One region of the Turicibacter sanguinis genome, then DNA from elsewhere that is predicted to be linked to it. Evidence: predicted binding sites of a transcription regulator. Region 1 holds the regulator's gene; the other holds the start of a gene.
What was found. Region 1 encodes Rex, which represses fermentation and respiration genes when NADH is low (regulators of the CRP and FNR family bind a similar motif). Its sites were predicted from a motif close to GTGAANNNNTTCAC; they were not measured.
Positions count from the first base shown of each region.

Region 1 (3,410 bases):
CCTTTTTATATAAATTACTAGCAATCTGAGCACTTTTAAATGCTGCAATACCGCCCGTGACACCTAAGACAATCGTCTTTTTGCTCAATTACATCACCTTCTTCATCATCGGCTCTAATACCTTAACTAATGGTGTCGTTACAACAGTGGCTAAAATTGCTTCTAACACACTATTTGTTGTGATAAGTCCCATTAAAAGCACAAATAATTCTGAAACATCTACCCCTTTAGCCGCTGCATAGCTTGGACCAAAGAATAAATAAATCATACCTAAAACTAAAACACTATGCATAATCGTACAGACCAATGCCGTAACAGCACTACCTGCAACATTATGATTTCGTTTCTTAAACCAAGTATATAACAATGCACTCATGACTCCAAGTAATACACGTGGGCCAATTGCGATGACTAAACTCATTAAATTCCCGTGATACTCACCCAATGAATAAAACGGAGTAAATACAAACGATGTAATCGTTGGGGTAATCGTATTAATTAACACACTTCCAAGTCCAAAGACTAAACCAGTTATTGCTCCACCTTTAACGCCAAGTAACATCCCCGCTAAAATAACCGGAATATGCAATGTTGTCGCGCGAATTGGACCAAGTGGAATAAATCCAAGTGGTGTAAACATTAAAACGACCTCAATACTACAAAACATTGTCAGTAAAACTAAAAATTTTGTTTTCTTTCTTGTACTATTCATTTTTCTTCTCCTCCACTGTCGCTTCCTAAGAATGCAACGCATCGAAATTTAAATTTGAATCCATGGTCATTATTTGATTGATGTCTATATGATCACCATCAACTCTCCCCATCTCATCGCTTTTTATTATACTTAGGTTATAACCTTTTTTCAACCAAAACAAAAGATTTTTCCATTATAAACCACAGATTAATTATGACGCTTACATTTACATAATAAAAACTCCTTATTCTTATAAAATTTGCGTCATTTCGACACTTTTTATTCAATAAAAAAGCTTATAATCCTAAAGATTATAAGCTTTTCCCCCTCATATAACATCCCTTATAAATTATCGTCCCGCTTGTTCTTTTTGGAATACATAAAAGAATAACGTTTCTAGTTCCATATTTAAATCAACTTCATGAACTGTAATCTCTTCACTCACATTAATTACTGTTGATGACAAGTTTAAAATCCCTTTGATTCCCAATCCTTCTAATGATGTAGCGACAGCTTGTGCTACCGTTGGTGGTACCGTTAAAATAACATATGTTACTTTATGCTCCTCAATATAATCCTTTAAACTATCTAAATGGTATAAAGGTAAATCGCCGATACATTGTCCCACTAATGACTCATCCGTATCAAACCCAGCAACTAAGTTAACTGGTGTTCTGAAGACGCGTTTTTTGAATTTATCTGAACTAAAATATTTTAATAAGGCACGTCCTAAGTTACCTACCCCAATTAAAACACAGCTTTGAACGTCTTCTGTTTTTAACAAGTTATTGAATGCTTCTAGTACAATTCTAACTTCATAACCATAACCTTGGCGTCCTAATTCACCTAAATATGAAAAATCACGACGAATTGTAGCTGAATCGATTCCAATTTTTTGGCTCAATTCGCTTGATTGAATTCGTTTTACCCCCATCTCATCTAATTCAACGAAACAGCGACGGTATAATGCTAATCTTTTTATTGTTGCATTCGGAATATTTGATAGCATAAAAAACCTCCTTTACCATATTAAAATAATATCATGAAAATAATGCAATGTGAATACTGTCACGAGCATAAAACGTCTATATGTTAAATTACTTCAAAAATCGTCCCTTATTTACATTAGTGTCCGTTGCACATCTTGAGATTAAGCATTATACTTATTATTAAAGTCACAGAGTTTTTAATAACCTCATAACCTTAAAAACTAAATTCAAACAACGTAACTTTTTAAAGGAGATAGACCATGATTTTATTACAAACAAGTAAATTGACGAAACTCTATTCAGGAACGCCAATTCTTGAAAACGTCCAATTTGAAGTCAAAAAGGGTGAGCGCATAGCAGTTGTTGGACGTAATGGAGCTGGAAAATCAACACTACTAAAAATGATTGCAGATGAAATTGACTTTGACTCAGGTGAAATCCATAAACCCCAAAGCGTCATCCTTGGTTATTTTGCACAATCAAGCCATGTTAATTCAGACGATACTATTTATAATGAAATGTTAAAAGTATTTAGTAAAACACTTCAATTAAAGAAACAATTAGAAGAATTAAGTTTAAAAATGGCTGAAATTGATCCTACAACTGAAGCCTACCTAAAAATTATCGAACAATACCAAAATATGAATCACCAATTTGAATTAATGAGTGGCTACACCTATGAAGCTGAAATTAATAACATTTTAAATCGATTCAAATTCAATGAAATTGGTTTTGACCAAAAAATTTCAAACTTAAGTGGAGGACAAAAAACCCGCTTAGCGTTAGCAAAACTTCTACTTCAAAAACCAGATATCTTAATTCTCGATGAGCCAACCAACCACTTAGATATTGATACAATTGAATGGTTAGAAGGATACCTAAAAAAATATTCAGGCGCCGTTGTTATCGTATCCCACGACCGTTTCTTTATCGACCAAATTGCTACAACTATTTATGAAATTGAATATAGAAAATGTACGAAATACAAAGGAAATTACTCAGACTATATCGACCAAAAAGCCGTTGCTTATAGCTCTTTAATGAAACAATACGAAAAGCAACAAAAAGAAATCTCAAAAATGGAAGACTTCATTAGCCGTAATATCGTTCGTGCCTCTACGACAAAGCAAGCCCAATCTCGACGTAAAAAACTTGAGAAAATGGAACGTATTGAAATACCTAAAATTAACGATAAATCAATTGGAATCACATTTGAAATTGACCGTCGCAGTGGAAATGACGTTTTAAAAGTAGAAAATTTAAGCGTTGGGTACGACAATCAGGTGATTACAGACGATTTAAACTTTCAAATTAATCGACTTGATCGAGTAGCTTTAATCGGTCCTAATGGAATCGGAAAATCAACTATTTTGAAAACAGTTGCACAAACCCTTCCCCCACTTAAAGGAGATATCTATTATGGAAAAAGCTTAGATATGGGATATTTCGATCAAGAGCAGGCTAACCTAAACTCTAGCAATACAGTCTTAAATGAAGTTTGGAATTGTTTCCCTGGACGACTTGAAAAAGATATTCGTACCTTACTTGGAAACTTTTTATTTACAGGTGATGATGTCTTTAAAACCGTTAATCAGTTATCCGGTGGAGAAAAAGTTCGACTCACATTATGTAAGCTCATGCTTGAAAAAAACAACTTCTTATTACTCGATGAGCCGACTAACCACTTAGATATTGATAGTAAAGAAATGCTTGAATTATCACTTGAA
Region 1 covers NZ_CP053187.1:1,341,607-1,345,016, reverse strand. Annotated here, with positions in the region: gene coaBC (bifunctional phosphopantothenoylcysteine decarboxylase/phosphopantothenate--cysteine ligase CoaBC) at 1-88, opposite strand, end outside; gene HLK68_RS06605 (ECF transporter S component) at 89-712, opposite strand; gene HLK68_RS06600 (redox-sensing transcriptional repressor Rex) at 1,044-1,703, opposite strand; gene HLK68_RS06595 (ABC-F family ATP-binding cassette domain-containing protein) at 1,944-3,410, shown strand, end outside.

Region 2 (3,410 bases), 670 kb from region 1:
CCTAATGTTAATGATGGTGCTAAAGCGAAGTTGAATAAATCTCCAATTCCTCCGTGTGCAGTTGGTTGGTTGATTAAGAATGTTGTTGTACGCATACGAGATGCCATTGCTTGAATGTCAGCTTCTGCACGTAACTCATCTGCATAAATGGCTGATGTATGTCCTAATCCACTGTGTTCTACTAATGTATAGGCCATTTCAACTGCCTGTTCATGGTTAGTTGATTTGTACATTGCTAATACAACTGATAATTTTTCATGAGCGAATGGCTCTTCTAATGAAGTATCCGTTACTTCACCTACTAATACTTTAGTATCTTTAGGGACTTCAAATCCTGCTAATTCAGCGATTTTCCATGCAGGTTGTCCTACAATTTTAGCATTTAATGCTCCGTTAACAATGATTGTTTCACGAACAGCATCTAATTGTTTTTTATTTAATAATAAAGCTCCACGTTTTTTAAGTTCAGCTTTAACATTTTCATAAATTGATTCATCAACGATGATTGATTGTTCTGACGCACAGATTACTCCATAATCAAATGTTTTTGATAATAATAATGAGTTAACTGCCATTGGAACATTACATGTTTTGTGGAAAATAACTGGTGTATTTCCTGCCCCTACCCCGATTGCTGGTGTTCCTGAAGAATAAGCTGATTTAACCATTCCTGGCCCACCTGTTGCTAAAATTAAATCTACTTCTTTCATAACTGTATTTGTTAACTCGATACTTGGTTCGTCAATCCATGCAATTAATCCTTTTGGTGCTCCAGCTGCTTCGATTGTTTCACGAATTACTTTTGCTGTATAGTTTGTACAGTTTTTAGCACGTGGATGCGCAGAGATAACGATTGCATTACGAGTTTTAATAGCCATTAAACATTTGAAACATGCAGTTGATGTTGGGTTTGTTGTTGGAATAACCGCCCCAATTACTCCTACAGGTTCTGCAACTTTTTGGATACCGAATGATAAATCTTCAGATAAAACTCCACAAGTTTTTTCATCACGATATTTATTGTAAATATATTCAGAAGCATAGTGGTTTTTAATCACTTTATCTTCAACTAATCCCATTCCAGTTTCTTCAACTGCCATTTGAGCTAACGGAATACGTAAATTATTGATTGCCATTGCTGCTTTATAGAATAATTCATCTACTTGCTCTTGCGTAAATTTAGCAAATTCTCTTTGTGCTGCGCGTACTGTTTCAAGAGTTGACATTAATTCATCTACATTTGTAATTTTATTAGTCATTCCGACTCCTCCTCAAGATTGTGAATACATTCACTTACTTACAGTTGTAATTATATTACATTGTGAATTATTTGTCTAATGAAAACGTAGTGAAAGCGTTTATTATTTCACAAAATAGTAATTTTTAGTTCAAAAAACGCTTTTTGTAACTGTTTTTATGGAATATTATTGAAAAATTAGTCTAAAAAAACCATTTAAAGTCTGATCTTTATTAACTGAAAATAAAAAAAGCTAAAAGAATTTCTTCTTTTAGCTTTTTTTTTAGAATAAATCATTTAATGCACAAACGGCATTATCTTCTAACTCAATCATTTCTCCGGCACGTACTGTGATAATTTCTGTTTCATCAATACATTTTTGCACTAATGATTCGAAATCAAAGTTTTGTTCAAACTCAATACATTTTTCTAATGAAGGGTTTGTTGCAGGATGTTCCGGAACAAAGACCGTACAGCAGTCCTCATATGGACGAATTGAAATATCATAAGTATCGATGTGTTTCGCAATCTCAATAATTTCATTTTTATCAAGTGTCGCAACTGGACGAATAATTGGCATATTCGTAACCGCATTGATGGCATACATACTTGCTAAAGTTTGTGAAGCAACTTGTCCTAAGCTTTCTCCATTTGCTAAAACTAAAATTTCACGTTTTTTAGCGATTCCTTCAGCAATACGATACATCATACGACGCATAACTGTCATGGTATAGCTATTTGGAATGTTTTCATAAATAGCTGTTTGTAATTCAGTAAACGGAACAACGTGTACGTTAATTTCATCTACTGGCGCATAATGTGCATTTTTCTCCATTAAGTCTAATACTTTTTGTTTTGATCGAACTGATGTATACGGTGGTGATGCAAAGTGAATCGCTTCAATTTCAACTCCACGTTTTTGCATTAAATATCCCGCTACTGGGCTATCAATTCCACCAGAAATCATTAAAAGACCTTTCCCACTAATTCCAACAGGGAATCCACCTAATCCTTTAATATGTTCTGCCATGATGAATGTTCCTTCACGACGAACCTCAACAAATACTGTCACATCTGGATGATGAACATCTACCGATAAATGTTCAGTATTAATTAATAAGTGAGCTCCCACTCCACGTGAAATTTCACCTGAAGTCATTGGAAATTGTTTTTGAGCGCGCTTTGTTTCGACTTTAAATGTTGTAGGAACTTGTGGCATTTCTTTAATAATCTCTAAAGCTAATGCTTTCATAGCATCAATATCATTTTCACAACGAGCACATAAGCTATATGACTGTAATCCAAATACTTTATCTAATTGCTCTGTCACTAATTCTGGCGCCGTTCCATTTAAAATAATATAGAAACGATCACGTGTGATTTCATACGTAATGTTTTCTAACGAACGACATTTACGACGGATAATACGGTGTAAGGCATTTTTAAAATACTTACGATTCTTTCCTTTAATTGATAATTCACCATAGCGAACTAATATACGGTCATAAATCATTTCATCATTTCCTTCCTCATTTGTACAACGACAAGTTTTAGTGCATTTATGAATTGTGTCGCTTCTTCAAGTGTTGACGTATTAGCAAAGCTTAATCGTACGCTATCTAAAGCCACCTCTTCACTAACTCCAAGTGCTAGTAAAATTCTTGATGCTTGAGCAGACTTTGACGAACAAGCTGATTTAGCAGAGATATAAACATCATGTTCCTCTAAAGCATGAACTAATGTTTCCCCTTTAATATTCTCAACAGCAAAATTAATAATGTATGGTGTTAATTCAGGATAGCAGTCATTTACCGTTACTCCGTCCATCGCTTTTAATTCTTTTACTGTATAGTCATATAATGATTTAACATGATTATAATTTGCATTTAAAGGTTCAATCGCTAATCGCAAAGCTTTGGCTAAAGCTACTGCCCCTGCTACATTAATCGTTCCTGAACGAAGGCCATACATTTGATGACCACCTGTAATTTCAGGAACAAGTTTTAAATATTGATTCATTACGAGAGCTCCACACCCTTTTAAGCCATGAAACTTATGAGCAGAGAATGATAATAAATCAATATTCATTTTATCCATATCAACAGGAATTTTCCCTACACTTTGAACAGCATCAACATGAAATTTTATTTTTGGATATTTTTTAATTAATTGT
Region 2 covers NZ_CP053187.1:2,016,169-2,019,578, reverse strand. Annotated here, with positions in the region: gene adhE (bifunctional acetaldehyde-CoA/alcohol dehydrogenase) at 1-1,259, opposite strand, end outside; gene thiI (tRNA uracil 4-sulfurtransferase ThiI) at 1,521-2,750, opposite strand; gene HLK68_RS09690 (cysteine desulfurase family protein) at 2,747-3,410, opposite strand, start outside.
Region 2: adhE (bifunctional acetaldehyde-CoA/alcohol dehydrogenase) is a predicted target of Rex. The motif match lies at 1,280-1,293, and genes of this name have one in related genera.